One region of the Providencia manganoxydans genome, then DNA from elsewhere that is predicted to be linked to it. Evidence: predicted binding sites of a transcription regulator. Region 1 holds the regulator's gene; the other holds the start of a gene.
The links. Region 1 encodes PhoB, which activates phosphate uptake and scavenging genes when phosphate is short. Its sites were predicted from a motif close to CTGTCATAAAACTGNCNNAT; they were not measured.

Region 1 (9,009 bases):
GAGCTAACCAAAGAGATAGCGCAAACGCGTCAAAACGAGAAACCACTATTGATCTGCGATAACACCTTACTTGGGCCAGTTTTCCAGAAACCGTTATCATTAGGTGCTGATTTAAGTGTGTACTCACTAACTAAATATGTTGGGGGTCATTCTGATTTAGTTGCCGGTGGTGTTGTTGGTAGCCGTCAGCTATTGAATAAAGTTCGTGCGCAACGTAATGCGATTGGTACACAGCTTGATCCGCATTCAAGTTGGATGCTTGGACGTTCACTGGAAACATTACAGTTACGCATGGAAAAAGCCAATGATAATGCCCTGCAATTAGCGACGTTCTTGCATCAACACCCCAAAGTCAAAAAGGTCCATTATCCTGAGTTTTTACCACCAGAAAGTATTGAATATCAAATCTATCAACGTCAATGCACAGGTGCAGGTTCAACCTTTTCAATTAATGTCGGAGAGAATGAAGAGGACGCATTTAATTTCTTAAACCATCTGGCACTGTTTAAGCTTGCGGTGAGTTTAGGTGGTACAGAATCTTTGGCTTGCCATCCTGCATCGACAACCCATTCAGGGATTGCAGCATCAGTTCGCCAAGCAACAGGTATTGAAAGTAACTTAGTCCGCTTATCAGTAGGAATTGAAAACGTTAATGATTTAAAGCAAGCGCTATCGCAGGCTTTGGATGCTATCTAGTTTGAAAAATTGCAGAGGCATTAGCCTCTGCGGATTGTTTTTAGTTAACTCGATATTGGCTAGGTAATTCACTAAATCCAAAACCATTGGTTTTTTTCACGGGGATCTGCACAGGTATCCGTTCTTTCATTGCCTCAACATGGCTAATGACCCCAATGGTTTTACCTGAGGCATTTAGACTTTCTAAAGCATCTAAGGCGATATCCAAGGTTTCTGGATCGAGCGTCCCAAATCCTTCATCAAGGAATAATGATTCCAACTGCGTTTTATTGCTCACCATATCTGATAACGCCAATGCCAATGCGAGGCTGACCAAGAAACTTTCGCCTCCGGAAAGGGTTTTGATATCCCTGATGGTATCGGCTTGCCAGACATCAATCACTTGTAATTCAAGATCAGAATTATGGCTCCGTTTTAAGATATAACGCCCATGTAGCTTATCGAGCCGCTGATTGGCGAGCGAAATAAGACAATCAAAGGTTAAGCCTTGTGCATAGCGACGGAATTTATCTCCCTCGGCAGAGCCAATTAATTCATTGAGTAGTCCCCAATCATCACAATGCGCTTGGCTTTGTTCTATTTCCTGTAATAGGCCACGCTGTTGGTGGCGTTGCTGCTTATCAGTATTTAGCTGACTGATAATTTGCCCTTGCTGCTGATTGAGATTTTTTATTGCACTATCAAGTTCATTAATATCATGCTGCAATTGTGCTTGCTGGGTATTTAACATCTCTTTTGGCTGTTGTGCCAAATGCTCTTGTAATGCTAACTCACCTTCTTTATAACGTGTTTCTGCTTGTATGCAGGATTGCTTTAATTGTTGATGTAATTGTTCTAATCGCAATTTTTCTTCAGCTGATAATAACGCTTCCAAAAATGTCTGCTGTGTCGCAAAAGGGCTGTTTATCAGTGCTTGATTAAAATGTTCTTGGGCGCTGCTCTGTTGCTGCTGACCCTTCTCAATCGCACTGCTAACTTCACGATAGCTCCCTTTTAGTGATGCGATTTCTTTTTCACGATAAGTCACTTGCTCGTTGAGCTGTTGTAGCTGAGCAGTGATCTTCTCTTGTTCTACGCGTAATTGGCTGACAAATTGTGAGATGGATTGACCTCCCAGCAATGATTGTCGCGAGTGCTGCTTTTGTTGCAGTAACAGTTGCAGTTGTTGTAACTGCTGTTGGCTATTTTCTAATTGTTGTTTCACCGTAGCTTGTTGAGCGACTTCGGCCTGTAACATAGCCTCTGTGACGGCAATTTTTTTGGTGAGATCTTGGATGGCCTGTTTTTTGACTTCATATAACTGACCGCGTTTTTCTAGTCCATCAAACCACTGAGAAATGTGTTCATTAGCCGGTAATTGAAAGGCTGATAATGACGATTGCAGTTGTTGATGTTGTTCATTATATCGTTGTTGCTGAGTCACTAGCTGCGTTTGGGTTTCATCGATTGAGCGTTGAATGTGCTGTATGCGCTCATCAAGTAAAGTTAACGTTGATTGTTGCTGCTTATTTAATGATTGTTTTTCATGCAACTGATGCTTTGATTGCTGATATTCACGTTCTAGTAACGTGAAATCCTCCAAGAGCTGTTGTTGGCGAGAGAGCTGTTGCTGGCTTTGATTGAGCAGCTGCTCTACGGCGCTTTGCTCAATCGCTAAATCATCAATCATTGCTTTCTGACAGGTTGTTACCCACTGTTTTTGTATGTGACTTTCTTGATTGGCAAGTTGTAATAGTGCTTGCTGGTTGTCCTCTTGCCGTTGAATATCCTTTTGCAATTGTGTTTGTTGAGTGACTAAGGTGTGTTTGAGTTGCTCAAATTGCGTTGTTAGTTCATGTAAACGTTGTTCTGTTTGGCTCGGCTCAATGGCTTGATATTCGGTTACCGCAGGGTGTTCAGTTGCTCCACAAAGTGGGCAAGGGTTACCTGCGATCAGCTGTTGGCGTTCTGTTTCTAAGCTGACTATTTTTTGTTCTAATCGTAATCGAGCCTGTAAATCGGTTAAATGTGGCTGAGTATGGCTAATTTGTGTTTCTATCTGTTGGCACTGTTTTTCAACTTGTGTGATTGATTGGGTAATCTCTTTTTGTTGAGTTAATTTAATTTGCTGCTGATTTTGCAGCTCTTGCCATTGAGTAAGCAGAACGGGTAACAATTGTAGATGCTGTGCTGTTATGCGCAATTGCTCAACAGATTGGCTAATTTTTTCAAGATCATGAGTTTCCAGCCATGCTAAATATTTTTTTTCAATTTGCTGGTAAATAGCACTATCTTGCTCAACTTGTTGTTGAAGTTGCGCATATTGTTCGGTTTGTTGCTTTTGTTCATTGCATGACGTTGCATATTGTTGTTTTAGTGTCTGCTGTTTCTGTTCAAGCTGGGTAACTTGTTTTTTAGATTGTTCAAGATATTGCTCCTGTTGACGCCATGAAGCAATATGTTGCGAAATTAGTGCATCTTGTTGGTTTTCTTGCAAATAATGCTGAATAGTGCTGAGTTCTGTATTTGACAGTGTTATTTGCTGTTGAGCACGTTCAATTACGGTTTGTTTTGTTTGATGTTGGGATTGATATTGATTTTGTTGCTCTAGTATTTCTTTAATTTGCTGATTTAAATTAATAATTTCGTTATCTAATGGGCGAACTTGGTTATCGATCACTAACGTTTGTTGCTGGACGTAGCTTAGGTGCTGCGTATTTTGCGTATTAACTTGTGTTAATTGTTCTTGTAATGGAGCTAGCTGTTGAGTCTGAGTATTTAGAGCCAGTAAAAGATTTTGCTGTTTTTCTAATAATTCATTTAGTGATTGTTGTTGGCGCTCTACATCTTGCCATAGAGGGCGTAGGTGCTCAGCAGGGATGTTATCAGTGAGTTTTTTTAGTTCAGGTTCAGCTAATTGATAGGCACTTTGAGCTTGTTGCAGCTCTAATTGCTGCTGTTGTAAACGTATATTGAGTTGCTGTTGGCGTTGCTGCCAATGTAGTATTTGCTGATTTTGTGTACGCTTTTGATTTAACTCTATTTCTTTTTCAGCCAAACGTTGTTGTTCAGTGAGTAATGTTTGATATTCATCTTCTGTGAGTAAGTGAATACTTTGTGCACGAGCTTTTAAAATTTCTAAATCATTTTTAACGTGTTTGTGCTGACGATAAATGTAACTCGAGATTTGGCTATAAATTTCGGTGCCAGTGATTTCCTCAAGTAAATCAGCTCGTTCTTTTTCACTGGCATTCAAAAAGGCTGCAAAATCACCTTGAGATAGAAGGATTGATTTAGTGAAACGGCCAAAATCGAGCCCAGTAATTTGAATAATTTGCTCTCTGACTTCACTGATTTTCTCAGCGATAATTTTGCCATCATTCACCGTGGCTAACTCGGCCTTCGGTGACTGTAATTTACCATCAGGCTTATTACTTGCGCGTCTTTGGCTCCAAAAAGCGCGGTAGGCTGTTCCTTTCACTTCAAACTCAACTTCCGCAAGACATTCGCCTGTGTGACGGGTCATGAGTTCATTTTGGCTGGCTGATAAGGTATTTAAACGCGGAGTTTGATGATAAAGAGCAAGACAAATCGCATCTAACAGTGTTGTTTTACCAGCTCCGGTAGGGCCAGTAATGGCGAATAGGCCTTGGCTGATAAAAGGTTCTTGGTTAAAGTCAATTTTCCATTCACCTTTGAGGGAGTTAATATTTTTAAAACGTAAACTCAGTATTTTCATGCGTCCCCCTCAAGCTCAGAACGTAATGCATCGTGAGATTGTTTAAATAGCAGTAAGAGCCGTTGTTCTTTTTCTTTATCGCCCAGTTCTTCTTCTGTTAAGCGACGTAAAAACACCTCTTCGGCGGTAAGCTCATTTAATGTTTCATTGGCGAGAGCTGTCTGTTGGCCTTGTGGCTGCTTGCGAGCTCGACGTAACAAAACCACGTCAACAGGTAAATCTTTAACCAATGCTTCAATACGTTGCTGTATATCAGCAAGGTAGTCTTGGCTGGCAACCTCGATATCCAGCCAAATGGGTTGAATATTGTCATTATTATCTATTTCATTTAGCTGCTTTTGGATATCGGCAAGTGATCCTTTGAGGGTTTTTAATGGCTGAAATATAGGGATCGGTAATTGTTGAATTTGAGCGATATCACTGCGATCGAACTCCACTAAACAAACGCTTTTTTGTTGTTCAGCTTCATCAAAACTTAATGCAATAGGTGACCCGCAATAGCGAATGTGCGGTTTTCCGCCGATGACTTGTGGACGATGGATATGCCCCAATGCAATATAGTCGGCAGGGGGAAAGGCTCCTGATGGAAAGGCATCTAGGGTGCCGATATAAATATCCCGCACAGAATCAGAAACTTCGGCACCAACAACGGTTAGATGACCTGTGGCAATAATCGGAATTTCAAGCCCCAAAGCTTCACGTTGTTGCTGGGCTAGTTGATAGCTACACTGATAATATTCACTAATTGCATTTTGTAGTGAGAGCTGTTTTTGTTCGCTACTTTGCCCTGCAACGCTGAGTTGAATATCCCTTGGGCGCAGAAATGGGATAGCGCATAGCAATGCCCCTGGCTCACCTTGTGCATTTTTAAGTGTGATGACATGGGGTTGACTACCCGAGGTGACAACATCAGTATTTAAATAAGCCAGTAGTGAACTGGTTTCATTTAACACAGAAACAGAATCATGATTACCGCTGAGTATCACCAATTGGCAGCCAGTTTGTTGTAAAGAGACGACAAATTGGTTGTAAAGTTCTCTTGCATAGCTGGGCGGTGAGCCCGTATCAAAGATATCACCGGCAACAATGACAGCATCAACCTGATATTGTTTAACTTGTTCGATTAGCCAAGTTAAGAAATATTGGTGTTCCGCAGCACGGCTTTTTGTAAAAAAATATTGGCCAAGGTGCCAGTCAGAGGTATGGATGATACGCATCAATATAGGTTCCTAAGGATGACTAATCGTCATATTTAAAGTTGCAGTTACCAACGCTATCACTTGAAGTATGACGAATACTGGAATTGAAATTATGCTAATTGAACGTTATGCAGTATACCTTATCAGAGCGCGTTGATGCGGAGAATTGTCGTTTTGCTCATATGACCTCGATATTTCACTAAAATGACAATTATTATCGGACTATCATCATTGAGTGTTAACATTCATAATTCTGTCATAAAAGTGACGCATAATGATTTTACTTTTAATAATCTCTTCTTATTTACAGGATTAATCATGGCAAGACGCATTCTAGTAGTTGAAGATGAAGCGCCCATCCGAGAAATGGTTTGTTTTGTACTAGAGCAGAATGGTTTTCAGTCTATTGAAGCTGATGATTATGATTCCGCAATTGCGCAGTTAGTTGACCCGTTACCTGATTTGGTGTTATTGGATTGGATGATCCCGGGTGGTTCAGGGATCCAAGTAATTAAACATATGAAACGTGACAGTGACACGCGTGATGTGCCCGTGATGATGCTGACTGCGCGTGGGGAAGAGGAAGACCGAGTAAAAGGGCTAGAAGTTGGGGCTGATGATTATTTGATTAAGCCTTTTTCACCAAAAGAGCTGGTGGCTCGTGTTAAAGCCATTTTACGTCGTATTTCGCCGATGGCGACAGAAGACATCATTGAAATGAACGGGTTAACATTAGATCCAACCTCTCACCGTGTCAGTAGTCAAGATACGCCTATTGATATGGGGCCAACGGAATATAAATTACTGCATTTCTTTATGACTCACCCTGAGCGGGTGTATAGTCGTGAGCAGCTACTTAATTATGTTTGGGGCGCAAATGTTTATGTAGAAGATCGCACCGTTGACGTACATATTCGCCGCCTTAGAAAGGCATTAGAAGTCGAAGGGCATGATAAAATGGTGCAAACAGTTCGTGGTACGGGCTATCGCTTCTCAACGCGTTACTGATAACTAAAGGGGATTCCCGCGTGCTTGAACGCTTATCATGGAAACAGCTGATTTTAGGGCTGTTTTTATTTATTTTACCTGCATTAATTTTATCTTTATTTATCGGCCATCTTGCATGGCTGTTGGTGATTTCGCTTGCAGCAGCGCTGATTTGGCATAGTTATAACTTAATGAAACTGTCATATTGGTTATGGCTAGACCGTAGTATGCTCCCTCCTGATGGTAAAGGTGGATGGGAACCCATATTTTACGGGATATATCAAATGCAACAACGTAATCGTAAACGTCGTCGTGAGCTAGGACAATTAATTAAGCGGTTTCGAAGTGGGGCTGAATCTTTACCTGATGCCGTGGTAATGATGACGCTTGAAGGGAATATTTTTTGGTGTAATCGCCATGCCCAACACTTATTGGGTTTTCGTTGGCCTGAAGATAGTGGACAACCTATTTTTAACTTACTACGTTACCCTGATTTTAGTCGTTATTTTACCTTACAGAATTATGAGCAACCGTTAACGCTTGAGCTGAATAGTGGTGCGATTGTTGAATTTCGTATTCTTCCTTATACGGAAGGTCAATTATTAATGGTGGCTCGCGATGTCACTGAAAAACGTCGGTTAGAAAAAGCACGTAGAGATTTTTTTGCTAACGTAAGTCATGAGTTACGCACGCCATTGACGGTTATTCAGGGGTATCTTGAAGTACTGGATGACCAAGAAAATACCTCACCCGCCAATAAAAAAGCCCTTCATGTGATGCAAGAACAAGCACACCGTATGGATAGCTTGGTTAAGCAATTATTGCAACTATCACGTATTGAAGTGGCTCCACAAATTAGTTTAGATGAGCAGATTAATATCCCTGTTATTTTAAAAATGATTGAGCAAGAGGCGATTAGCTTAAGTCAGGGGCGGCAACAATTTGAATTTTCTGTCGATGAAAAACTGCGTGTTTATGGTAATGAGGAACAACTGCGTAGTGCGGTAGCAAACTTAGTGTATAACGCGATTGCTCATACACCTGAAGGCTCAACTATTCGTGTTAGTTGGCAGAAAAATCATCATGGCGCACGCTTTAGTGTGGCAGATAATGGTACAGGGATCCCTGCTGAACATATCCCTCGCTTGACCGAGCGTTTTTATCGTGTTGATAAAGCAAGGACTCGCCATGGGAGTGGCGGAACAGGTTTAGGCTTAGCCATCGTCAAACATGCTTTACAGCACCATAATAGTCAGTTAGTGATCACCAGCCAACTTGGCAAAGGCAGTGAGTTCTCTTTTACTTTACCACCGGTGTTGATTGTAACTGATAAGAAAACGGTTAAGACAGTATAAATAGCCCCTAACATGATCCTTGATGAAAGTGGCAGCTAGTTGCCGCTTTTGCTTGTTAATTCAACGTATATATCCCTTTTTTAGATGTTTATTTGTTCTTTTTTAGTGATAAAAGCCAGTAGCCAAGGTCAACTTTCTCTAAACTCTAGCGACTTCTCAGGTCATTCGATATTCTATTTCCTCGTCCTCATTTAGCCACTGTCATGGTAAATAGCGAGAGTGAATAATCGCATATTGATTGTTTTTTGTTCAAATCATATAGTGTATATTCGTAGTTTACTGACAGTAATCACTGGCTAGCAAAAATACTTTAGTGTTTTATGCTTGTTTTCTGGTTTGCTATTGCCTTTTTACCCTATAAAAGTTTTACTTGTAGCCAGTTATTGGCGATTTTCCCTATTTTCTGAGTTTTCATCTTGCCTGATGTGATAAATAATACACATTGTATTGTTAATGGCTTGTTAATTAAAATTCTATGCTCTACATGGTTCGAGGTATAACTAGGCGGCGAGTGAGTGAAGTGCTAAGGGCATACAAAGGTATGTGACTAGTCGGAACGAATGATGCCATTAGTGTTGTAACTTGAAGAGTGACGAGTGTGTCGTCAATTATAATTCAAAGAGATACCTATAGGCGTCTCTACATTTTCTAATATCGTTACATAGATTTAATATAAAATATGGCTCATCGTTTAACATCCAGAGATATTATTGCCTTAGGTTTTATGACCTTTGCGCTATTTGTTGGGGCTGGAAATATCATATTTCCACCTATGGTCGGCTTACAAGCAGGTGAACAAGTTTGGACCGCAGCCCTTGGTTTCCTTGTAACTGGCGTTGGTCTCCCCGTTTTAACCGTTATTGCACTAGCTAAAGTCGGTGGTGGCATTGAATCCTTAAGTACACCTGTAGGCAAAACCGCAGGTTTATTACTTGCCGTTGTTGCTTACCTTTCAGTTGGGCCTTTATTTGCGACACCTCGTACCGCAACCGTATCATATAAAGTGGGCATAGCACCGTTACTTGGCGGTGAATCTGACATCTCGCTATTGATT
Region 2 (9,009 bases), 1.5 Mb from region 1:
ACAACGTATACACACGTTCAATACGTTGCTGATATTGCTGACGATTAGCAAAAAAACCGCCCATCGCCAAATTCTCTTCAACCGTCATTCGTGAAAAAACACGTCGCCCTTCAGGCACAATCGCAATATCTTCACGCATAATTTTTGCTGTAGGCAACTGAGTAATATCCACATCTCGATAAAGGATCTGCCCTTCAGAGGCGCGTGGATCACCACATAATGTACTTAGCAGAGTGGTTTTCCCTGCGCCATTAGCACCGATCAGGGTGACAATTTCGCCTTTTTGAATATTCAAACTGACCTGATGTAAGGCTTGGATTTTTCCATAATGGGCAGAAACTTGTTTAAACTCTAACATTAGTAAGCCTCCCCCAAATAAGCTTTGATAACATCAGGGTGCTGACGGATTTGCTCAGGCGTTCCATTCGCCAGTGGTGTTCCCTGATTAACCACATAAATACGATCTGAAATCCCCATCACCAACTTCATATCATGCTCAATCAATAAAATAGAAACTTGATGATGTGAACGTAATTCAGCAATTAATTCATCCAGATCGTTGGTTTCTTTTGGATTCAAACCTGCCGCAGGCTCATCTAACATCAAAATTTCAGGGCGAGTCACCATGCAACGAGCGATCTCTAAGCGACGTTGCTGACCATATGCTAAGTTACCAGCTTGACGGTTAGCAAACTGTAATAGATTAACGCGTTCAAGCCATTTAACTGCATTATCAATCGCTTCTGATTCTGCTCGACGAAATGCAGGTGTCTTTAATAAGCCAGAAAAAATACCACTTTTCAAATGTTGATGCTGCGCGACTAATAGATTTTCAATCACCGTCATTTCTTTAAATAAGCGGACATGTTGAAAGGTTCTGATCACCCCCAGACGAGCAATTGCCTGCCCCGATAAGCCTTCCAAATGTTTTTCACGATAAATAATTGAGCCGCTTGTCGGTTTATAAAAACCTGTTAAGCAGTTGAAAATAGTGGTTTTACCAGCACCGTTCGGGCCAATCAAAGAGACGATTTCGCCTTGATTTAACGTCAATTCCACGTTATTCACTGCCAATAAGCCGCCAAAGCGCATCGACAAACCATTAACTTGTAATAGAGGGGTCATACTTTTTCCCCCTGATCCACTAATTGTTCTGTATTCTTCAATTTCATTTGACGACGTTTCATTGGCAATAGCCCTTGAGGGCGCCAAATCATCATTAAGACCATTAAAGCCCCCAACAACAACATGCTGTAGGCATTCAGATCACGCATCATCTCTCTTGAGACGACTAATATGATCGCAGCTAATATTACTGAAGTTTGCGATCCCATACCGCCAAGAACAACGATCGCTAATACAAATGCAGATTCAACAAAAGTGAATGACTCAGGGCTGATAAACCCTTGGCGAGCGGCAAATAGCGTGCCTGCAAAACCAGCAAAGGCAGCACTGATAGTGAATGCGGTCAGTTTAATTTTTGTGGGTGATAAACCTAAAGAACGGCAAGCTATCTCATCTTCTCGCAGAGCTTCCCAAGCACGCCCTAATGGCATACGCAGTAAACGGTTAATCACAAATAACGTTAACACTACCAATAATAGCGCAACGAAATATAAGAAAATAATGCGATCGCCCGCATTGTAATCAAGACCAAAGAAATTGTGGAAAGTGTCCCAACCGTCTTTTGCGTTACGACTAAATTCTAAACCGAAAAAGGTGGGTTTAGGCAGTTGGCTGATCCCATTCGGTCCCCCAGTAATTTCAGTATTATTGAGCAATAAAATACGCACAATCTCACCAAAACCTAGGGTTACAATCGCCAAATAATCTCCCCGTAATCGCAGCACTGGGAATCCTAGCAAAAAACCCGCTAATGCTGCGGTTAACCCTGCAATAGGTAAACTTTCCCAGAAGCCAAAACCGTAATAATGATTTAATAACGCAAATGTATAGGCGCCGATGGCATAGAAACCTGCATAACCTAAAACCAACAGACCCGAAAGACCCACCACCACGTTTAGCCCCAAACCTAACATTACATAAATTAATGTTAAGGTGGCTATATCCACACTGCCACGAGAAACAATGAATGGCCAAATAATTGCTGCAATAATAATAAAAACAGCCAGAATCTTTTGCCTTGCCGTAGAGCCATCAAAATCCGGTATTGCCCATGATTTTTTAGGGACACCTTGCCATACTTTGGTTAATGAGGGTCGGACTAGCTGGAAAATAAAAATCACCGCAATACCCGCAAATATCCAATTCCAACGAACCGAATCAGCGCTAGACACCACGAGCTTAGTACCATCAAGGGTAAGCTGTAACCCCATCATAAAAACCGCTAAGATGAAGAACATCACTGAGGCAACAATGGCATTAATCCAATTTTCTTTTCTCATACTTTTTCGACCTCCGGACGACCCAGAATGCCGGTTGGCATGATCAACAACACACCAATTAATAATCCAAATGACACAACGTCTTTATATTCAGTGCTTAAATAAGCCGATGTCATCGCCTCAGCAACACCGAGGATCAGGCCACCTAACATGGCGCCAGGGATACTCCCAATTCCCCCCAGTACCGCAGCGGTAAAGGCTTTCATTCCAGCCATAAACCCAATGTATGGGTTGATAACACCATAAAATTGCCCCAATAATACACCCGCAACAGCAGCCATTGCTGCACCGATGACAAAGGTTAAAGAAATGACGCGATCGGTGTTAATTCCTAGCAAACTCGCCATTTTTAAATCTTCAGCACATGCGCGGCATGCCCTACCCATCCGTGAATAACGAATAAATACCGTTAGCGCTAACATGGCTAGCAAAGTCACAACCCAAATAGTCAGCTGCATTTTGCTAATGGTCGCTTCGAAACCATCACTTTCACCTAATACCCACTGCCCTGTGATCAGACTCGGTAGTGCGAGATCACGGGAGCCTTGAGATAGGCTAACGTAGTTTTGTAGGAAAATTGACATCCCGATCGCGGAGATCAGCGCTATTAGTCTTTTTGAATGGCGAACTGGCCGATAAGCGACACGCTCAATACTCCAGCCATAAGAACTTGAAACAACAATTGCTGCCACAAATGCCGCAGCGATAAGGATCCATCCAACATCAATCCCTAACATCATCAGGCCGGCGATCACAATAAACGAAACATAGCTACCTATCATGTACACTTCGCCATGCGCAAAGTTAATCATACCTATAATGCCATAAACCATAGTATAGCCGATGGCAATCAGCGCATAGGTACTGCCTAGTGTTAAGCCATTAAGGAACTGTTGGATAAAATAAAGAATTTGATCTGACATAAGGCTATCCTTTCATACTACTATCCCTAAACAGAGTGCAGAAACCGGAAGCAGCATAGCTCACTTCCGGTTAGCGCCTGAATAGTAAGATTACTTCACCGCAGTGGATGTGCCATCTGCATGCCATTCGAATACACCAAACTCAAAACCTTTCAAGTCCCCATTAGGCTGCCAACTCAATGTTCCCATTACAGTATCAACAGGATTGGCTTTTAGATCTTTAGCCAAATCTTCTGGTTCACGGCTCCCCGTACGCTCCATTGCCGTTGTCAGACCTTGGATTGCTGCATACGTTGTCCAAACGAATGGACCGGTTGGATCTTCTTTTTTAGCTTTGATCGCATCAACAATCGGTTGGTTTGTTGGTACTTGATCGTAGCGTTTAGGCAACGTCACTAACATGCCTTCAGAGGCTTCGCCGGCAATATTCGACAGTGATGAGTTACCAACACCTTCAGGCCCCATAAAACGAATATTCAAACCTGACTGTTTTGCTTGGCGTAAAATTTGCCCCATTTCTGGGTAGTAACCACCAAAGTAGACGAAATCGACGTTCTCTTTTTTCAATTTCGCAACTAACGCAGAGAAGTCTTTATCACCTGCGGTCACACCTTCAAACATGACTTCTTTGACACCTGCTTTGTTCAAGTTTTCGCGCACAGAGCGCGCTAAGCCTTCACCGTACTGTTGTTTATCATGAACGACCGCAATACGTTTAGGTTTGACTTGATCCATTATATATTTCGCCGCTGTTGGCCCTTGGTCTGAATCCAACCCCGTAGTACGCATGATCATTTGATAACCACGCGTGGTTAAATCAGCATTAGTCGCGGCAGGGGTGATCATGATAACGCCTTCATCTTCATAGATATCAGATGCTGGCTGTGTTGAAGAAGAGCACAGGTGACCGATAACATAGCGGATACCATCGTTGATAACTTTGTTTGCCACGGCGACCGCTTGTTTTGGGTCACATGCGTCATCATATTCCACCGCAACTAAGGTATCGCCATTAATACCGCCTTTTGCATTGATATCAGCAACCGCTTGGCGCGCCCCTGTAAATTCCATATCGCCATATTGAGCAACAGGACCTGACATAGCACCAACAACCGCGATTTTAATTTCTTTAGCCCATACCGCTTGGCTAAATGCCATCGCAATACATCCCGCTAATAATGCTTTATTCATTTGTTTCATTCGTCCGTCCCCATCTTTATGGTTCCGCATGATTCTGCGTGTTTGTGTTTGATTTGTTGTAGATTATTATAATTGGTATTAATCTATACTTTATATTTCAATGCATAGCCAATAAGACCATATATTTCATAACATTAAACAAGATAAATATGCTAAATAGCAAATGGATATGATAGATAATTACGTTATAAGCAGAATAAAAATCTAATGTTAATCGGTAGTTTTTGGCTAAATGCTAGTGTTATATTCTAGTTAAATTTAAATAAATCCGAGCTAAACTCGGAAGATCTCTTCAAGCCAAATTTTTAACTCTAAAATCTAAAAATCGGTTACAGATCACTCTGTCGGCAGGTGTGACTGAAAAATGAACGGGGAAACAGCTACAAATATCATGAAACTGACAATAATTCCTTTGGTGGATCCTACTGAACAACAATATCTTGACCTGTACAAAATCTGGACAGACCAGACCCGAAATCACGTCGATGATCTGATTAAATCAGAACAAAAAATCTATGCGGCGCGTTTTAATGATCGCCTACTTGGTGCTGCAAAAGTGCAAATTAACCACCAACAAGGAATTATTAGCCACTTTTTAATACGTGAGATCACCCGCCGTCGTGGTGTAGGGCTTTATTTGCTGGATGAAATTTGCCGACAACAGCCCCAAGTCACGCATTGGCTGTTTAGTTTAGAAGACGTTACCGATACAAATAAAAATATACTCATACCGTTTTTATTAGCCTGCGGCTTTACGGAAACAGCAAATGAAAATCAATGGGAAAAGCGAGTTTAATTAGATGAAACTAAAACGGATCCATCATGTTGCCATCATTGCTTCTGATTACGCATTGAGTAAACATTTTTATTGCCAGATCTTAGGTATGCATTTATTGGAAGAACATTATCGAGTAGAGTCTGATTCGTGGAAGGCCGATTTAGCACTAGATAATCAGTATCAAATTGAATTGTTTAGTTTTCCAACGCCACCACCACGTCTAAGTTACCCCGAAGCTTGTGGCTTACGTCATTTGGCGTTTAGCGTTGATGATCTTGATAAGTGGATTGATTATTTGCGCCAACATGATGTGGCTTGTGAAGCACCACGAGTGGATCCCTATACACAAAAAAGATTTACCTTTTTTGCTGATCCTGATGGATTACCCCTAGAGCTATATAGTGAGTCATAAAATAATTTCTGCATTTATTGCACCATAGTGATTGGTAACAATAAATGCAGGAGTAGATAGATTAAAAGAAGATTAGTATTCGTCTTCTTCGTCATCTTCCATAGCAGCACGCAATTTTTTCATTGCGTTTTTTTCCAGCTGGCGGACACGTTCAGCAGAAACACCATATTTGTCAGCCAGTTCTTGTAACGTCGTTTTATTATCATCATCCAACCAACGCGCGCGAATGATGTCTTGGCTACGTTCGTCTAATGAATCTAAAGCATCTGCAAGGCGATCTGTCGCATGGCTTTCCCAGTTATCTTCTTCGATAGAACCTGCAAAATCCGACGACTTATCTTGCAAGTACAGCACAGGCGCAACAGGCTGACCAAAATCACCGCTGTCATCATCGTCTGACATATCAAATGCCATGTCTTGCGCAGACATACGGGATTCCATTTCACGGACATCTTTTGTGCTAACACCCAGCTCTTTTGCCACCATATCTACTTCATCTTGATTAAACCAACCAAGACGTTTTTTGTTTTTTCTTAAGTTAAAAAACAGCTTACGTTGTGATTTAGTGGTTGCAACTTTAACAATACGCCAATTACGTAAGACGTATTCATGAATTTCAGCTTTGATCCAATGAACAGCGAAAGAAACTAAGCGAACGCCAACTTCTGGATTAAAGCGACGAACGGCCTTCATCAGGCCAATATTTCCTTCTTGAATGAGATCTGCCTGCGGTAAACCATAGCCTGCGTAGCTACGAGCCACATGGATCACAAAACGCAGGTGCGATAGGATCAATTGTTTTGCCGCATCCAGATCACCATGGTAATGCAGCCGTTCAGCAAGTTCCTTTTCTTCCTCAGCGGTGAGCATAGGATAAGCATTAGCCGCCCGCATATAGGCTTCAATACTTCCTTGCGGAACAAGTGCTAATGATTGCATGTCTTTGGTCATTCAGATCCTCATTGAAAATAATATAAAAGAGATTAATTCGATGTGATATACGAGATTAGTGAAACGTAGTTTAGCAGTTTTAGTGAGTCAAATAAATGACACTTACTATTATCGCAGCAAGTCAAAGTCAGACATTTGTAAAACTCAAAAGTTCCTACTTATATCGTTTTTTTTATCGGCACAGTCGGCAAAGTTGACCGCTGTGCCGATAATACTATGATTACTCAGGTGTAAAATGGCGTAGATGCTGAACTGTTGCTAGCCACGCGGCCACCCAACCAATCATTGCTGACATAAGAATAACCAATAATGATTCTTCCCATAGCAGTCCTTCGATATGGAATTGTGTGCCAAAGACACTCGCAACTTGGGTCACAACATCGGATAACTTCCAAACCAATAGTGCAGACATAATCAGGGAGATCACTGCACCAAGTGCCCCCATTAGCAAGCCGCCATGTAGGAATGGCCGCATAATAAATCCATCTGTCGCACCGATGAGTTTCATAACATTAATGGTATCTCGACGGGCAAAAATATTTAAACGTACACTATTACCAATAACAAGGAATAGCGACACAATCATTAAAACACCAATCACCGTCGCAATTTGCCCAACCAACTGAGTCAACGCCGCAAGTCGAGAGAACCAGCTGTCATCCATGCGTACTTCTTCAATACCACTAACCTGACCGACTCGGTCACGTAAGGTGGTTAACACCTCTGAGCTTTGAAAATCAATTTTTGGTGTAATGATTGCCACAGCAGGTAATGGGTTTTCTTCTAACATATCAAGTGCGGTACTAAAACCCGACCAACTACGGAACTCGCTCATCGCTTGATCACGTGACAAGTAGTTTACACTTTCAACCCCATCAAGGGCTTGCAGTTGATTAACCACATTTTGTCCACCTTGCTCATCAAGGGATTTATCTAAATAAACAGTAAGCTGAGGCGTCGGATACCATTGGTTTGCTGCTTGAGCAACGTTTTTCCAAACAATGTAACAAAGACTTGGTAAAGCTAAAGAAATTGCAATTACCATAACCGTCAAAAAGGTCGCTAGAGGCTGTCTTAGCATATCCGCAATCGTATTTAACCATGCATAACGCCATTGCTCACGCCAGCCACCTTTCAACGCTTTGGTTTTTGACTGCATTGGCCTTTCTGGTCTACCTTTGCGTACATTTTTAGCCATGTTGACCTCCGACCATTCTTCCTTCACTCAGGGTCAGTACACGGCAGTTACGTCGCTCAATCAATGCAATATCATGAGTCGCCATGAGCACCGTTACACCAACACGATTGAACTCTTCAAACAAACGCATGATCCCCTCAGACAATTCGCCATCAAGGTTACCCGTTGGTTCATCCGCTAATAACATCGTTGGTTTATTGACTACCGCACGGGCAATACCAACACGTTGTTGCTCACCGCCAGATAATTGTATTGGCAGGTTTTTTGCTTTATCAAGCAAACCAACTTTGTCCAAAGCCGCCGAAACTCGACGACGAATATCTTCTGAACTCGCCCCTGAAATAATCAATGGCATCGCGACGTTGTCATAAACTGTTCTATCAAATAGCAGGTGATGATCTTGAAAAATCATCCCAATTTGCCTGCGCAAGAAAGGGATCTCCCGATTTTTCAATCGACTGATATCATGACCATTAAACAGTATATGCCCTGCACTTGGGCGCTCAATACCACAAATGAGTTTGAGTAGCGTACTTTTACCGGCACCTGAGTGCCCAGTTAAAAAAGCCATCTCTCCCGGTTGCAGATGAAAATCTACCCCCTGAAGAGCCTGCCGGCCACCACGATAAGCTTTACTGACATGTTCAAAGCGGATCATCGAAAATTATTCCTCTCGGGCAAATAGAGCCTCGATAAAGTCGTCTGCTTTAAATGGGCGCAAATCTTCAATTCCCTCACCAATACCGATATAACGAATAGGAATACCGAATTGATCAGCAATAGAGAAGATAACCCCACCTTTTGCTGTACCATCGAGCTTAGTCAATGTAATACCTGTCAGACCTACAGCATCATTAAAAAGTTTCGCCTGACTGACAGCATTTTGTCCAGTACTTGCATCTAAGGTTAGCATGATTTCATGCGGCGCTTCTTCGTCCAGTTTCTTCATGACTCGGACGATTTTTTTCAATTCTTCCATCAAGTGCGCTTTGTTTTGCAAGCGACCTGCGGTATCAGCGATAAGAACATCCACACCTTTTGCTTGTGCAGATTGAATGGCATCAAAAATCACAGATGCAGGATCGGCACCCGTATGTTGAGCGACAACAGGGATCTGATTACGCTCACCCCATACTTGTAAT

Region 2: a site for PhoB is predicted at 6,754-6,773, ahead of rpoH (RNA polymerase sigma factor RpoH). Genes of this name have one in related genera too.

The regions. Positions count from the first base shown of each region.
Region 1 is NZ_CP067099.1:878,248-887,256, forward strand. Features, by position in the region: gene JI723_RS03785 (cystathionine gamma-synthase family protein) at 1-696, shown strand, start outside; gene JI723_RS03790 (AAA family ATPase) at 737-4,414, opposite strand; gene sbcD (exonuclease subunit SbcD) at 4,411-5,631, opposite strand; gene phoB (phosphate regulon transcriptional regulator PhoB) at 5,932-6,621, shown strand; gene phoR (phosphate regulon sensor histidine kinase PhoR) at 6,642-7,955, shown strand; gene brnQ (branched-chain amino acid transport system II carrier protein) at 8,635-9,009, shown strand, end outside.
Region 2 is NZ_CP067099.1:3,705,461-3,714,469, forward strand. Features, by position in the region: gene livF (high-affinity branched-chain amino acid ABC transporter ATP-binding protein LivF) at 1-358, opposite strand, end outside; gene livG (high-affinity branched-chain amino acid ABC transporter ATP-binding protein LivG) at 358-1,125, opposite strand; gene JI723_RS16855 (high-affinity branched-chain amino acid ABC transporter permease LivM) at 1,122-2,405, opposite strand; gene livH (high-affinity branched-chain amino acid ABC transporter permease LivH) at 2,402-3,328, opposite strand; gene JI723_RS16865 (branched-chain amino acid ABC transporter substrate-binding protein) at 3,419-4,528, opposite strand; gene panM (aspartate 1-decarboxylase autocleavage activator PanM) at 4,920-5,324, shown strand; gene JI723_RS16875 (VOC family protein) at 5,329-5,718, shown strand; gene rpoH (RNA polymerase sigma factor RpoH) at 5,791-6,669, opposite strand; gene ftsX (permease-like cell division protein FtsX) at 6,890-7,867, opposite strand; gene ftsE (cell division ATP-binding protein FtsE) at 7,860-8,525, opposite strand; gene ftsY (signal recognition particle-docking protein FtsY) at 8,532-9,009, opposite strand, start outside.